DNA from 4 places in the Arthrobacter sp. Z1-9 genome. Region 1 is predicted to be linked to each of the others. Evidence: riboswitches for the same ligand, from Rfam matches in the RefSeq annotation. Region 1 holds a riboswitch; each other region holds the start of a gene.
What was found. Region 1 has a riboswitch for cyclic di-AMP ahead of M1D93_RS04910 (C40 family peptidase). Riboswitches for the same ligand answer to the same signal wherever they lie in the genome.
Positions count from the first base shown of each region.

Region 2: another riboswitch for cyclic di-AMP. It lies ahead of M1D93_RS09615 (NlpC/P60 family protein); the one in region 1 lies ahead of M1D93_RS04910 (C40 family peptidase).
Region 3: another riboswitch for cyclic di-AMP. It lies ahead of M1D93_RS04310 (aggregation-promoting factor C-terminal-like domain-containing protein); the one in region 1 lies ahead of M1D93_RS04910 (C40 family peptidase).
Region 4: another riboswitch for cyclic di-AMP. It lies ahead of M1D93_RS10730 (LysM peptidoglycan-binding domain-containing protein); the one in region 1 lies ahead of M1D93_RS04910 (C40 family peptidase).

Region 1 is NZ_CP096456.1:1,048,703-1,052,660, forward strand. Features, by position in the region: gene M1D93_RS04900 (metal-dependent transcriptional regulator) at 1-679, shown strand, start outside; cyclic di-AMP (ydaO/yuaA leader) riboswitch at 826-1,037, shown strand; gene M1D93_RS04905 (M23 family metallopeptidase) at 1,048-1,869, shown strand; cyclic di-AMP (ydaO/yuaA leader) riboswitch at 1,998-2,180, shown strand; gene M1D93_RS04910 (C40 family peptidase) at 2,251-2,925, shown strand; gene M1D93_RS04915 (NlpC/P60 family protein) at 3,092-3,871, shown strand.
Region 2 is NZ_CP096456.1:2,089,981-2,093,938, reverse strand. Features, by position in the region: gene M1D93_RS09625 (ABC transporter ATP-binding protein) at 1-549, opposite strand, end outside; gene M1D93_RS09620 (LmeA family phospholipid-binding protein) at 620-1,309, opposite strand; gene M1D93_RS09615 (NlpC/P60 family protein) at 1,452-2,243, opposite strand; cyclic di-AMP (ydaO/yuaA leader) riboswitch at 2,247-2,440, opposite strand; gene serB (phosphoserine phosphatase SerB) at 2,614-3,507, shown strand; gene M1D93_RS09605 (SDR family oxidoreductase) at 3,590-3,958, opposite strand, start outside.
Region 3 is NZ_CP096456.1:913,635-917,592, reverse strand. Features, by position in the region: gene M1D93_RS04315 (HAMP domain-containing sensor histidine kinase) at 1-1,396, shown strand, start outside; cyclic di-AMP (ydaO/yuaA leader) riboswitch at 1,490-1,650, shown strand; gene M1D93_RS04310 (aggregation-promoting factor C-terminal-like domain-containing protein) at 1,656-2,393, shown strand; gene M1D93_RS04305 (YdeI/OmpD-associated family protein) at 2,514-2,957, shown strand; gene M1D93_RS04300 (HAD-IA family hydrolase) at 2,938-3,618, opposite strand; gene M1D93_RS04295 (glyoxalase superfamily protein) at 3,728-3,958, opposite strand, start outside.
Region 4 is NZ_CP096456.1:2,324,474-2,328,431, forward strand. Features, by position in the region: gene M1D93_RS10720 (TraR/DksA family transcriptional regulator) at 1-258, opposite strand, end outside; gene M1D93_RS10725 (dienelactone hydrolase family protein) at 399-1,373, opposite strand; cyclic di-AMP (ydaO/yuaA leader) riboswitch at 1,673-1,844, shown strand; gene M1D93_RS10730 (LysM peptidoglycan-binding domain-containing protein) at 1,848-2,702, shown strand; gene M1D93_RS10735 (protein adenylyltransferase SelO) at 2,821-3,958, opposite strand, start outside.

The DNA.
Region 1 (3,958 bases):
TACTACGGAGATGTACCTTCGGACCATTCTGGAGCTCGAGGAAGAGAACATCGTTGCCCTTCGTGCGCGTATCGCCGAGCGGCTGCGCCACTCCGGTCCCACCGTCTCCCAGACCATCGGGCGTATGGAGCGCGACGGCCTGGTGGTTGTCTCCGGCGACCGCCATCTGGAGCTCACGGAGACAGGCCGGAAGCGTGCCACGGAAGTGATGCGCAAGCACCGCCTGGCTGAACGACTTCTGGCCGATGTGATCGGGCTGGACTGGGCCTATGTCCACGACGAAGCCTGCCGCTGGGAGCACGTCATGAGCGAGCGGGTGGAACGGCGCATTTATGAGTTGCTGAACCATCCCACAGAGTCTCCTTATGGGAATCCGATTCCGGGCCTTGCTGCCTTGGGCGGGGTATCGTCCCTGGGTTTCGCCGACGGAGCGATGAGCCTTCTGGAGGCGATGAAGTCCTACGGGCCAGCCTCCGTGGTGACCATCAGCCGCCTTGCCGAGCCCATCCAGGTGGAACCCGAGCTGCTCTCCCAGCTTGATGAGGGCGGCATCCGGCCGGGCGCCGCTGTGTCCCTGGAGCGGGTGGGCGACTATATCTCGGTCCGGGTTCCGGGGATCGAGGGTGCGCTGGAGCTGCCTCCGGAGGTTGCCGCACACGTGTTTGTGGCGCTCAGCTAGAAGGCATTGAGCTGGTGCCATACCCGGTGTGAAGTGCGTTACGCAAAGATAACGGAATTGTTACTTTCGGGCTTAAGCATCTATAGTTGAACCAAGCGTAGATAATAAAAAGTTACCTGATCTGGAGCCGAGCTCTGCCAGCGGATCAGGAGCACGAGTCGTAACTGGCAGAGGCGGGGGAACCACAAGCGGCAGCGGGGGACTGCCTTGGGGTGAAGTCCGTCAGCAGCAAGCCTCTTCCAGTGAAGGATTCCTCCGGGGATACCTCTGTGCCGAAGCTTGCTTACGGCGGACCGGGTCATTGAACTCTCTGACCCGAATCCGACAGCTAACTTCGCAGGCTTTCCAGAGAGGAACCCTTCTTGTCCATGCAGAATTCCAGGGGACGCCGCCGCGCGGCGGTCCCTGCTTCGACACCGCGTGTTGTCGAAGTCATCACCTCGGAGCGCCCCCGCGATCCGCACCGTGATGCGCGCCGCCGTCGGGGTCCCTTCCGTCAGGTCACAGAATTCGCTGCTGCCAGCGGGATCGGCCAGAAGGCCGGAATCGCCCTGGCCACGACCGGACTGGTACTCACCGTGACCGTACCGGCCACCAGCCCCGTGATGGCGACAGATGCCTCCGGATCCACTCCTGTTGCTGCGTCCGCTGTTGTGCCCCAGCCCCAGGTTTCCGCGGAAGCCGGGGCCCAAATCGACTTCAGCCGCTCCGCTGTGGTCACGCAGGCGGACCCGGACGGCAAGCTGAAGCAGCTGCTCAGCGCCCAGTCCGCGGGCGCCATCACCCCCGCCGCCTCCGCAGGAAGTCTTGGCGCCCCGCTCGCTGCTTTGAGCACTGCTTCCCCGTTCGGCTACCGGGTCAGTCCGATCACCGGAGGCTCCGGGGACTTCCACCGCGGACAGGACTACGTGGCCCAGTGCGGCACCTCTGTTCTGGCCGCAGCCACTGGAACGGTCACATTCGCCGGCTGGCACCAGTACGGCGGCGGCAACCGCGTCGTAGTGGATCACGGCAACGGCCTGGAAACCACCTACAACCACCTGTCGTCCTTCAGCGTGAAGGAGGGGCAGACAGTCTCCCGCGGTGACGTTGTGGCCCTCAGCGGGACCACAGGAGCTTCCACGGGCTGCCACCTCCACTTCGAGGTCCAGGTCAACGGCGAAGTTGTTGACCCGACCGGCTGGCTTTAGTCAAATGACGGTGAGCTATCACATGATGTTGACATCCCGTGACCTGAATGTGACATTCAGTCAAAACTGCTGTACCGTCTAACTCGCGTCAACTTTTCCGAAGTTGACGCTCTTGTGCGGATTGCCTAACTCTGCCACCGCTCAAGGTCCGTTCGCATTTCATCGTCTGGCAGGGGCGGGGGAACCAATTTTGGCCTTCAGCTCTTCGAAGGCCTTGGGGTTAAGTCGCACAAGCTTCCCAGGAAGCCGCGCGGCCGGGTGACTCCCATCCGAATCCGACAGCTCACCTCGTAGGCATTGGGAGAGGCTACCTTCGTGTCTTCACGCCATAATTCTGCGCGCCACCGTGCGCAAACGGTTCGCACCAACCCCCTGGACTCCATGTCCAAGGCTGTTAGTGCCAATGCCGGGACAGTAGGTCGCCAGGCTGCAGTCATCGCAGCTGCCTCGGGACTCATCCTGACCATGGGCCTGCCGGCCACCGCAGCGGACACCACCGCTGGTGTCTCCGCTTCCACGGAGTCCGGATCCGCAGAGACCGTCCTGGCCGTTACGGCGGCACCCACGGCTACGGTTTCCTTCGAGCGCCCCGAGGTTACGACCACCCCGGCACCCGTTGTTGAGCGGGTAGTTGCGCAGTCGACGGACTCAGACGATGACGAGGGTGTTGCCACTGCCTCCACCGCGTCCGTTGCGGAAAAGGCCGTAGAGACAGTAGCCTCCGCTTCCACCTCCGGAATTGCCGGCCTCGCCTACACCGGCATCGGCCGCCCGTACGTCTGGGGCGGCACCACCCCCAACGGCTGGGACTGCTCAGGCTTCACCCAGTGGGTTTACGCCCAGGCCGGGATCAGCATCCCCCGTGTCAACGCGTGGACTGCAATGAAGCCCACCTCCACGCCGCAGCCGGGTGACCTGGTCATGCAGAACGGCGGCGCGCACGTCGGCATCTACGTCGGCAACGGCATGATGATCAGCGCCCTGAACCCCTCCCAGGGAACGCTGCTGCACTCGGTAGCCGCTACCGGCTCCTCCGCATTCTTCACGATGAACTAGTTCTTCGACCCCACGGTCCAAGGGCTTTTTCTTTGCCCAAACACGCTCTTCGCTAAATCACCACACATCCCCGTTCGGGGCGTGCCGGCGTACCCCCAAGATGCCGGCGCGTCCAAACACCTATGGCTGCCTACATGCGGCCTAAGGCAAACGAAAGAGAGAACTGATGACTACTCGTGCAACCGCACGGCACCGCGCCGAGGTCACCAAAACCAACTCGCTCGCCATCATTGCCAAGGCTGTCGGCGACAACGCCGGCGGCGTAGGACGCCAGGCAGCTGTCATCGCAGCCGCTTCCGGCCTGGTCCTGACCAGCGGCCTCGCGGCCAACGCTGCTGATGCCAACGTCCAGCGTGATTCCGCTCCGGCCTCCACGCTGGAAGTTGAATCAACGGTTGAGGCTCCGATCTCGGCTGCTTCGACCATTGCCATCTCCTTCGAGAAGCCTGCCGTGACCACCACGCCTGCTCCCGTTGTTGAAGCTCCGGAGCCCGAGGTTGAGGTCCAGGAAGCCGCTCCGGCTCCCGCTCCTGCTCCGGCCGCAAAGACCGCCGCTGTCGCGAAGGTGACCGCCACGGCTCCGGCTGCAGCAGCCCCCGCAGCTCCCGCTTCGGCAAGCGGCAAGGGTGCAGCCATTCTGTCCGCCGCCTACGCCCAGCTTGGCGTAATGCAGGACTGCACCATGCTGGTCACCAACTCCCTGGCCGCCGTGGGCATCAACTTCCACGACTGGCCTGCAGGCTACCTTTCCCTGGGCCGCACGGTCAGCGCTGCCGAAGCCCAGCCGGGTGACCTGCTCTACTACGCCGACGGCGGATCCGGCATGGCGCACATCGCTGTCTACGCCGGAAACGGACAGGCAGTGCATGGCGGCTACAACGGCAACCAGACTGTTGTCTTCAGCGCCAACGTTGGCTCCGGCCCGGTCTTCATCCGCGTCAGCTAGTGATTCTCCAGCCCCGAACGGGTGGCTGATCAACACCGAACAGGACCCCTGCCCTTGCGGCAGGGGTCCTGTCGGTTAACTACCGGG
Region 2 (3,958 bases), 1.0 Mb from region 1:
GACGAGTTCCTCGCGGCCGCCGAGGTCCAGGCCGGCGGCGGGTTCATCGAGCAGCAGCAGCTCCGGATCGGTCATGAGGGCGCGGGCGATCTGGACCCGCTTGCGCTCACCCTCCGAGAGTGTGGCAAAGGTCCTGTTAAGGAGCGGACCCATCCCCCAGTCGTTGAGCAGGCGGAAGGCCCGCCGCTCGTCGTCGCGCTCGTATCCCTCACGCCAGCGGCCCGTGACGCCGTAAGCGGCGGTGACCACGACGTTGAGGACGTTCTCGTGTTCGGGGATCTGGGTGGCGAGGGCTGCGGAGGAAAGTCCGATGCGGGGGCGGAGTTCAAAAACGTCCACCCGGCCCAGGATTTCGTCCAGGATTCCGGCCCTGCCGCTGCTCGGGTGCATCCGGGCGGCTGCGATCTGGAGAAGAGTGGTTTTGCCGGCGCCGTTCGGGCCGAGGATTACCCAGCGTTCGCCTTCGTTGACTTCCCAGTCGATCTTGTCCAACAGGGTCTTTTTACCTCGGACAACGCTAACGGAAGCCAATTCCAGAACATCACTCATAGGAGTAGACACTAGGACAAAAAAGAGGCTGACTGATAACCGGTGTCGTGCCCGGACAGGACGCGTGAAGTTACCGGACGAGCCGGACGTTCTCTCCCCGGAGGTTGGCCCGGAAACCGTCACCTTGAACGGCGACGTCGTGGAGCACGAGGCCTTCGGGCAGGCCCTCAATGTCATGCTCTATGGTTACGAGCCGCCGCACGACGGCGGCGGTGGCGCCGGAGAGGAAATCCGGCCCGCCGAAGTCAATCGAGCGTGGCTCGACGACGAGCCTGCCGGCCTGAACCTCGACAGTGCCGGTGGCTATCACACGCAGTTCACGGCCCAAGGCCTCGACGGTGCGAAGCACCATGGCCTGGCCGCCGTCAGCGGCGCGGACCTCGGTCCCGTTGCCAAGCTCCCCGGCGACAACCTCGAAGGGCACGGTGGCATCTACAGTGAGCCGGGAAGCGACCGGCCCGTCCGGGCCCGTGGTCACGTCCTGCCCCACAACCCGAACGTCGCGGAGCGTCGAGCCCGCGGCAACCACTGTCCCGGCATCCAGCGAAAGGTCGGCCAGCCACACCTCGTCCTCGCGCAGGTCAGCGGGAGGCCCTGCATCGGGCATACGTTCGGCGCCCGCCGTCGGTGACGGCACAGGCCCTGCCTCCCCCGCGGCCGGCTCGCTCACTACCCACCAAAGGACCGCAGCCGCGAGCCCCAGGACGAGGAGCATCCCAAGTGCACCGATCAGCCAGTCCTTCGCGCGCGTCCACTCCATCGGGACAGTCTGTCATTGGGCAGTCACAGGTGACGGCATGGTTTCAGGAGAAACCCCTGTTTCCGCAGACATGCTGAAGGCCGGTGATTCATCGCCCCCAAGGCGTTGAATCACCGGCCTTCATCAGTTTTATTCAGTCTGTTTAGCCGGCGCGGACGAAGGTGACGGCGCCCTTGGAGGTCATCCAGGTCAGGGGGTGGACGGCGGTTTCGTTCCTGCCGTTCAGGCCGGAGCTGAGAACCTGCCCGTTGCCGACGTAGATGCCCACGTGGCCGGACTGGACCACCATGTCGCCGGCCTGGGGATCGCTGACGACGGTGCCGTAGTTCAGGAACTGCATCGGCCCGAGGTCACCGACGGGAATCCCTGCAGCATTCAGGGCGTTTTCGACCAGTCGTGTGCAGTCCTGGATCATGCCGATCTGGGCGTATGCCGAGGAAACCATGATGGCGTTGATTCCGCCTGCTGCCGGGGCGGGAGCGGGGGCAGCGGGAGCGGCAGCAGCCGGGGTGACGGTGACTTGGGCCTTTGCCGGCGCAGCGGCCTGTGTCTTTACCGCAGCAGACGCCGCAGGAACGACGGCCTTGGGGATCTCGACGGCGACCGGTTTGGGGGCTTCCACGACGGGGGCAGGAGTGGTCTTGACGGCGGGACGTTCGAAGGAGATCTGCACCGTGGCGTCTGCGCTGAGCGGGGTCTGTACCTGGCTGGTGACTTCCAGGTTCGAGGCCGGCTCGGCTTCGCGCTGGGTTGGGGCGTCTGCTGCCTGGGCGGCGATGCCGCTGGTCAGGACGAGGCCGGAAGCGGCTGCGATGACGGCGGCCTGGCGGCCTACACCGCCGGCGTGGCCGGCGACTGATTTGGACAGGACCGCCAGGGGGCTGGTGTGGACGGGGACCGCGCGGCGGCGGCCGTGAGCTTTGCCATTGGGCATAAGAGAGCCTCTCCCACTGCCTGCGAGGTTAGCTGTCGGATTCGGATGGGAGACACCCGGCCGTGATGGTGCACGAAGGCACCAGGCACGGCTTCACCCCAAGGACTGCCGGAAGCAGGCCGTTATTGGGTTCCCCGTCTCTGCCGGACGATTTTGCGAACGGATCCCGGGCAGCGGCAGAGTTAGGCAAGTCTGCTCAGGAGTGCCGTATTAGGAAATACCGGCACGGCTTCAGACCCTACGTCACAAGAGCCCCATCTGTCACATTTGCATAACGGCAGGGGGAAAGTTGTAGCTCGAAATGGCAGGCAGGGTAGCCGTCGTGCAATGAATTCAAGGCACCGCTCCCCCGCTGACTAAGATTGCAGGCATGACTTCGAACGTGACCGCCGTCAGCTATGGCCTGAATGTGACCCCAACCGGGCTGGAGCAGCTGCGTTCCGTCCTCACTGGACAAGGGGCCGCCCTGCTGTCCGAAACGGACCTTGGCGACGAGCGGTACCAGGTCCATGTGGCTGAACTTCAGCTTCCGGACGCCACCGCGGCCGGAATCGCGGCGCTCCGCCACGCCGTCGCCGGGTCCTCGATCGCGGGACTGGACACCGCCCTGGTCCCCAACGGCCTCCGCTCGGCAGAACGCAAACTCCTGATCATGGACGTGGACTCCACCCTGATCCAGCAGGAGGTCATCGAACTCCTCGCCGCCTACGCCGGGAAGCGCGAAGAGGTGGCTGCCGTCACCGAAGCTGCCATGCGCGGAGAACTGGACTTCACCCAGAGCCTTCACGCCCGGGTGCAGGTGCTCGCAGGGCTGCCGGCCGACGTCGTCCGTTCCGTCCGTGAAGAAGTGAAACTTAGCGAGGGGGCCGCCGAACTCGTGGCAGCGTTCAAGGCCGCGGGCCATGTGGTGGCTGTGGTCTCCGGCGGGTTCAACCAGATCCTGGAGCCGATTGCCGCAGAGCTGGGCCTGGACTACTGGCAGGCGAATGAGCTGGAAATCGTCGACGGTGCCCTGACCGGCAAGGTGCTGGGCGCCGTGGTGGACCGGGCGGCAAAGGAAAAGTACCTGCGCGAATGGGCAGCCGCCGAAGGCATCGCCCTCGAGCACACCGTGGCCGTGGGCGACGGCGCCAACGACCTTGACATGCTCGGCGCCGCCGGGATCGGCGTCGCGTTCAACGCCAAGCCTGCCGTACGCGCCGTGGCCGACGCCGCCGTCAACATGCCGTACCTCGACGCCGTCCGCCACGTCGCAGGCGTCTAAGTCCCGCTTAGGAGACGAAAGAGGCCCACGCCCTCAGCATTCCCCTGACGGCGTGGGCCTCTTTCGCATTGCGTTGCGGGGCCTAGCTGGCCTGGCCGGCGCCCTTGCCGAAGTAGTCGGCGCCGCCTGCGTATTCGGTGTGGCCGGACTCGACATCGGCGGTAACCATGCTGGCCACCACCTCAGCGAACTCTTCCACGGAATACAGCTTGCCTGCTTCTGCCCTGCGCGCTTCGATGGCACCCGGGGTGGAGCGGTCAAGGAGCGTTGCGGTGACGGTTCCCTCGATCATGTCGCCGGATACAACCACCAGGGTGATGCCCTTTTCGGCGAGGCCGGGAACGAGTTCGCGCAGTGCGTCCTCGCCGGCACGCTTGCTGCGGGCCACGGGCTCGTAAGCCTCCATGGTGGGCACGGTATTGATGAAATGGGCCTGGTGGCTGGTGACGAA
Region 3 (3,958 bases), 140 kb from region 1:
CTATGCCTCCATGGATGCGTTCCTGACCCGCCAGCTGGACGAACAGCTGAACCAGGCCGCAGACCGGTCCAATAATCCGGGCCGCCCTCCGAATGGCGGTTTCAATGGACGGGACCCCCTGGACGCCCGCGGCCAAAGCGTCGGAACCATGAACGCGCGCATCCTGAACGGCCAAGTCAACAGCGGCGGCTTCCTCACCTCGGACACCACCCGTTCGCCCCTCTCCACTGAGGACAAGCAGGCCCTGTTGGGGCTGGCTACAGACACGCAACCCGTCAAACGCACCCTCTCGAACGGCGACTACCGGCTGGTAGCGGTGAAAACGAACTTCGGCGATGTCCTGGTCACCGGGCTCCCCCTTGCCGGCAAGGAAAGCACGCTTGCCTCCCTTGTGTGGACGTTTGTGTTTGTTTCCCTGGGCGGACTGCTGCTGATCGGACTGGTGGGGACCGTCCTTATCCGCCGCACCATGAAGCCGCTCGAACAGCTGTCCGAGGTGGCCACCCGGGTATCGCAGCTGCCCCTGGACGCCGGCGAGGTGGCGCTCGCGGTGCGCGTGCCGCCGTCGAACTCCAATCCCGGGACGGAAGTGGGTAGCGTCGGGCACGCGCTCAACCTCATGCTGGACAACGTGGCAAACGCGCTGCAGGCGCGCCAGAAGAGCGAAACAAAGGTGCGCCAGTTTGTGGCCGACGCCTCCCACGAGCTGCGCACTCCCCTGACCGCCATCCGCGGCTACACCGAGCTGATGAGGATGACGGAGTCTTTAACCCCGGACGGCCAAAAGTCCCTTGCCCGCGTACAGAGCCAGTCGGAGCGGATGACTGCCTTGGTGGAAGACCTGCTGCTGCTTGCCCGGCTCGATGAGGGCCAGCCGCTGAAGCTTAGCGAGGTGGACCTTACGCAGCTGGTGGTCGAAACCGTCAGTGATGAAAAGGTTATGGCACCCGGCCACACCTGGCGGCTGGAACTTCCGAATGAGCCGGTGGTGGTCAACGGTGACGCGTCGCAGCTGCGCCAGGTGCTGATGAACCTGCTCTCCAACGCGCGGAAACACACGCCGGCCGGAACAACGGTTGTTACAGGAGTTGGGGTGACGGCCGAAGGTGCTGCGCTGGTAACGGTAACGGACGACGGCGGCGGTATCCCGGCGGAGTTTATGGACCACGCCTTTTCACGCTTCGCCCGCGCAGACGCGGCCCGGAAGGGCGCGGGAGACCAAGCGGGCGCTTCAGCGGCAGAAGGCACCAGTGGCTTGGGGTTGTCCATCGTCGAATCAATTGTTGAGGCCCACGGCGGAACGGTAACGGTGACATCACAACCAGGGCGTACACAGTTCGCCGTCCAGATCCCGCTGGCGCGTACGGGGCAGCAAGGCGACGCGCCGCCGTCGTGATCTCTGTTACCAAAATGTGACTCAGGCGCCGTATTCCTGTACCGTCGATTGGGTGCAGTTCGTGTTCGAACCGCATATCCGGATGACGCCAAGCTCTGCCACTTCCCGGATTCCCTTTGAACATAGGCAGAGGCGGGGGACCCACCGTCCCGGGCACTGATTGCCCTTGGGGTTAAGCCAGCACGTGATCTTTCCGTGTGGCCGGATGCCCTCATCCGAACCCGACAGCTAACTCCGCAGGTGTGAGAGGCGATTCATCATGTTCAAAAACCTGGTAAAACCACGTCCAAAAAACGGTTCTGCACCGCACGCTGGACCGGAAACCGGCACAATTCCTTCCTTCGGCAAACGCGCCGCTGTTATTGCCGCATCCTGCGCACTCCTCGTTGGAGTGGGAGCCGCGGGACAGGCTACGGAAACCAGTATCCGTGGAGCGGCCACTGAAACGCAGGCCGCCCAGGCGCAGTCGAACCTCAGCATCGAGAAGAGCGAGATTACGTCCAATCCGGCGCCTGAGCCCGCCGCGCCGGAAATAGCTGTAGCCCCGCAAGCGGCAGAGCCCGCACCGGTTCCGGCACCTGCTCCGGCCCCCGAGCCCGCGCCGGTTGCCGCCCCTGAGCCGGCTCCAGCACCCGCTCCCGAGCCCGCTCCGGCACCTGCCCCCGAGCCTGCGCCCGTCGTCGCGGTCAACGATCCCGCCGGCGCCCAGGCGTACGCCGCCGGCCAGCTGGGGAACTACGGCTGGGCTCCTGACCAGATGCAGTGCCTGGTAACCCTGTGGAACAAGGAATCGGACTGGACCACCACGGCCACCAACCCGAGCAGCGGCGCCTACGGCATCGTGCAGTCCCTGCCCGCCGAGAAGATGGCCAGCGCCGGCGCGGATTACCTCACCAACTACCGCACGCAGATCAACTGGGGCCTGAACTACATCCAGGAGCGTTACCAGTCGCCGTGCGGTGCGTTGAACTTCCACCTGTCGAATAACTGGTACTAACCCGTAATGGCTTGTGCGGTACTACAACACGCGAGTGCTACAACACGCGGGTAGTACAACAGCCGGCTGCTGAGGTCCGGGACCTTCTGGAGGGCCCGGCCGCCCGGCATACTGTGATGCATGAAGTTCACCACCACCATCCAGGGCAGCGGCAATAAAACCGGCATCGAAGTCCCCCAGCAGGTTGTTGCGGAGCTGGGAGCCGGCAGGCGGCCGCCTGTGGTGGTGACCGTCAACGGCAAGAGCTATCGCAGCAGCATCGCTGTGATGGGCGGCCAGAACCTCATTTCGCTGAGCGCAGCCAACAGGGAGTTCGTCGGTGTGCAGGCGGGAGACACCGTTGAAGTGACCCTGGAACTGGACACGCAGCCGCGCATCATTGAGATTCCGGAGGATCTTGCGGCTGCAATGGCGGCGGAGCCGGCGGCGCAGGAGTTCTACGCGACCCTGGGCTACAGCTCCCAGCGGCGGTACGTTGAACCCTTGGGTGAAGCCAAAACGCCGGAAACCCGGGCCCGGCGCATCGCCAAAGTGGTGGCGGACCTCAAAGCCGGAAAGAAATGACCGTCCGGCCGTCCTCGTCCTTGTCCACGCAGGCGGTCACGGCACTGTAATCAGCAATGTGCAGCACCCCCGCCGGCAGCGCTCCCGTGTTGGGCCCCACGGCTACGGTGGGGATGCCCGCCGCCACGCCGGCTGCGATGCCGGCGGGAGCGTCTTCAAACACCACTGCCTCCGAAGGATCCACCCCAAGACCGGCAGCGGCCTTCAGGTACCCCTCGGGATCCGGCTTGCCCCGGGTGACAAGCTCTGCCGTCACCACCGTGGCCGGCATGGCCAGCCCCGCTGCCCCCATCCGGACGTCAGCAAGGACGCGGTCAGCCGAGGTCACCAGCGCGACGGCGTCCGCCGGCAGGGCGGCCAGCAGCCGGGCTGCTCCGGGCAGGGGCAGGATGCCCTCGGTCCGGACGCGTTCCATGGCACCGAGTTCCGCTGTCAGCGCCAGCACGTCTGCCCCCGGCGGCGCAAAACGCCTGACGGTATCGCCGGCTTGGACACCGTGCGAGGTCCGGAGTATTTCCTCGATGTCCAGCCCGTAGCGGGCGGCAAATTCACCCCACACCTGTTCCACCACTGCGGTGGAGTCCACAAGGGTGCCGTCCATGTCGAAGAGGACGGCGCGGCAGGTCAGGGTCCGGGCAGCAGCCGGCGTGGAGAGGTTCACGGTCCCCATTGTGCCCCAGGCACGGCGCCCAAGGGATGTCACCGCCGCGACATGCGTCACGAAAACAACCCGGTCTGCGTCACGGATACAGTCGCCCGGGCGCGGGATGTCAGGCGCTGCGCCCGGGGATGTACTGGACGGCCCACCGGTTGCCGTCGGGATCGGCAAAATATACAAAGTGGCCCCAGTCCTGCACGTCCACGTCGCTGACGTCCACCCCGTTGCTTTTGAGGTGCTGGTGCGCCGCATGAATATCGCTGACCACCAGTTGCAGGTTGGAACCGGTGCCGGGAGGCGCGTCCGTAAGCCCCTCGCCAATACAAATTGAGCAGGCTGAACC
Region 4 (3,958 bases), 1.3 Mb from region 1:
GCCATAGGTCCCGGCGGCGATCCTGGCAAGGGCCGCGTCCACCTGGTCGAGCCCTGCGCTGCTCTGCTTCAGCAGGGCGGACGCCTGGGACAACTCGAAGGCGATGGTGGAGCCTTCGGGGTCATGTTCGTCGTCCACGTTCGAGTCCTGGCGCGCTGAATTTGCGGAGGCGATGTCCGCGCGGAGCGCCGGAAGGAGGGCCACCTTCCGCTCCCGCTCCTCCTCAAGCAGGATACGGAACCGTTCGTAGTCGGGCATGGCAAAAGCCTACGCGGGGTCAGGACCAGTTCCCTGCCACCCCGCGGTTCCAGGCGGGGCACGGCGAGCCCTGGGTAGCGCGCCGGCCAGTGGCACCCGGCTTTATAACGGACCGTGACACAGTTGGGAAGCTACGGCCTTTACAGGTGCTGGCCGAACCACGCGAGGGTATCGTTCCACGCTGCCGTGGCCTGGGCCTCGTTGTAGCGGTCGCCGGTATCGTTGTGGAAGGCGTGGTCAACGCCCGGGTAGACCGTCAGCTGATGGACAACGTCTGTTGCTGCCAGCGCATCCTGAAGCGCAGGCATCGCGCCCGTGATGCGCTGGTCACGTTCGGCATAAACGCCGAAGACTGCGGCCTTGATATCCGGCACTTTGGCCAGGTCGGGGGCGGGGCCGTAGAACGCAGCCGTGGCCTTCAACCCGTCCAGGTCGGTGGCCGCCTGCCAGGTGATTCCGCCGCCGAAGCAGTAACCGGTCATGGCGATTCGGCCGCCGTCCACGAAGTCCTGCCCTCGGAGGTACTCCAGTGCCGCGGCAAAGTCGGCAACGTGGCGCTGGGCACCCGCCTGGGTAAGGGCACCGGGAACAGCGTCGCGGTCCATGTTCGCAGTCCCGCCCTCACGGCTGAGCAGATCCAGTGCGAGAGCCACGTATCCGGCTTTCGCGAAGCGACGGGCAACATCTTCGATGTGGGGTGTCAATCCGCGGTTCTCATGGCAGATCAGCACTGCGGGGCTGCGCTCCCCCCGCTCCGGCCTGGCCTGGTACGCGCTGACTGAGGTTCCACCGGACGGAAACTGTACGGTCGCCGTCGCCATCCCCGGTGCACCCTCCGGTACGGAAAGCGGGCTCTTCGCCCCGGGCACGGCACCGGAACCGGCAGTCCCGGCGGCTGAGGATGTTGAAGGCTCCGGCGTAGGCATGGGGTCGGTGCTCCGCGGTACCTCACCGGGAGTACAGCCCACCAGCAGCATTGCCGCCGCGGCCGCCGCCATACTGCCGGTGATGAAGGCAACCCTGCGGGTGAAGGTCCGCTGGCTCAGCGCGCCGGCACGGTAGTCATCAAAAAATTCCTCGATCAGGTATTTCTCGTACTTGCCAAGCTGGGTCACTGTGCCTCCTCGCCGGTGCGGAACATCCTCCTCCGCGCCGCCCCTCCGGGCAAGGTCCCGCGGGCACTTTTCAACGCCCTTTATTACTTTGTGACCAAGAACACCGCCTGCGGCAGCGGCGCGCCTGTTTCGTCTCGTCAGGCCAGTATGGCAGCGAAATCTATTCGATGGCCAAATGCGATAGAACCGCCTCGTATGTTACCCAAATGTGACAATGCAGCAGGAAACCGGTTATGGTCTTCAGGTGTCCCTCTCAGACGGGACATTCCCGTCAGTATGCCGAGCCCTGCCACTGAACCGGGATTCAATCGCTTTCCAGCTGGCAGGGACGGGGGAACCAAGTTTCCGCGGCCTCATACGAGGCCTTGGGGTTAAGTCGATAGCACCTTCGTACTTTACGGAGTTGCTCCCGGCCGGGTATCTCCAACCCGAACCCGACAGCTCACCCCGCAGGCATGGGAGAGGCGATCAACCGTGTCAAAAAATTCCACCACCCCCCGTCACCGCGCGACTCCGGCCGGCTCCATTGCGCTCCAGGGCCTGGCTGTCTCAGCCAAGTCGCTTGGCCGCCCGGCGCTCGCCGTAGCCGCAGCTTCAGGCATTGCATTCGGTGTGGGAGCGCCGGCCCACGCAGGCGTCACCGGTCCGGACACCACTGAGACCACCAACACCCAGGCTTATGCAGCACCGGCTGCTGCAGTGGCTGCCCCCGCGGCGGCTGCAGCCAACGTGCACACGGTCGTCTCCGGCGATACCCTGGGCGCCATCTCGGCCGCCAACGGTGTAGCCCTGAATGACGTTCTGTCCGCCAACGGGCTGTCAATCAGCACGATCATCTTCCCCGGTGACCAGATCCAGATCCCCGGCGCCGGCTTCGTTGCCGCCGCTCCGGCCGCTGCTCCTGCTCCGGCTGCTCCCGTTGCTGCCCCGGCTAACACCGGAATGAACCTGTCCTACGCCTCCGTTGCGCCTGCTCCGGCACCCGCTCCGGCACCGGCACCCGCACCGGCCGCCCCGGGCACCGGCACCGGCGCAGCCATCCTGGCTGCCGCTTACGGCCAGCTCGGCGTCCAGCAGGACTGCACTGCCATGGTGGAGAAGGCTCTCCGCTCGGTCGGCAAGAGCGTCGGCGACCTCGCCCCCGGCCAGTTCTACCAGTACGGCTCCACTGTGGGCACCCCCGTCCCCGGTGACCTGGTGATCACCGCCGGTCACGTCGGCGTCTTCGCCGGCAACGGCCAGGTTGTCAGCGGTGGCGTGGACGGTTTCAAGACCGAAGTCCACTCCATCAGCTGGCTCGGCGGCGCTTCCTTCGTTCGCGTAGCGTAGTCACACCACCCGAACAGGGGCGGCAGACGGGATTGTTCCCGGCTGCCGCCCCTGTTGTGTTGTCCGGCTGTTTTGTCGGGTCCTTCCAGCAGGGAGCACTCAGGTGTGCCGTGGAGGCTCAGGTGCCGCAGAAGGTCTGGTAGCTGCCGAAGTCCTCCGGCGCCCCCTCGGTGTAGCGTTCGAGCCCCGGCCGCTCGTGGAAGGGTGCACGGACCACCTCCAGGAGCCGGGTGAACGGATCAAGGTCTCCCTCCGTTGCTGCGGCGAGCGCTTCCTCTACCAGGTGGTTGCGCGGTATGTAGGCGGGGTTGACCCGTTCCATCATGCCGGCGTCGGGTTGCAGGGCACGCCACCGCTCCGCCCATGCGTCAAAGGCAGCCAGGTCAAGGACCATTCCGCGGGCAGGGCGGATATCTCCCCTTGCCGCATGGCCCAGGTTCCGGAAGAACGATGTGTAGTCGAGTGGTCCGTCCTTCAAAAGAGCCACCAGCCCGTCCACCACTTCCGAGGCTTCCTCAGCCTCGGCACTTCCCGCCGGTGCCTCCGCTACACCCAATTTGGTTTTCATCCCGGCGAACCAGGCGTCGCTGTACTGGCGGCGGAACTTCCCCAGTGCCTCCACGGCAGGGGTTACGGCCTGTTCCTGGTCCTCGTGGAAGAGCGGCAGCATGGCCTCGGCCAGGCGGGCCAGGTTCCATTCGGCAATTACGGGCTGGTTGGCGTAGGCATAGCGCCCGCCAACGTCGATGGAGCTGTAGACCGCGGCAGGATTAAAGGCGTCCATAAAGGCGCAGGGCCCGTAGTCGATGGTTTCCCCGGATATGGTCATGTTGTCCGTGTTCATCACGCCGTGGACGAATCCCACCAGCATCCACTGGGCCACCAGCGATGCCTGGGCGGCCACCACCTTTTCGAAGAGCGCCAGGTAGGGGTTCTCTGCCTTGGCGGCATTCGGGTAGTGGCGGCTGATCGCGTGGTCCCCCAACCGGCGCAGGAGGTCCACGTTTTCGGTGGCCCTTGCGTACTGGAAGCTGCCCACGCGCAAGTGGCTGCTGGCCACCCTTGTCAGCACTGCCCCGGGAAGCATCGTGTCGCGGCGTACCGGCCGGCCGGTGGCCACCACCGCCAGGGACCGCGTTGAGGGGATGCCGAGGGCGTGCATGGCCTCGCTGACGAGGTACTCCCGCAGCATGGGTCCGACGACGGCCCGGCCGTCCCCGGCGCGGGCGAACGGTGTGCGGCCCGAACCTTTCAGG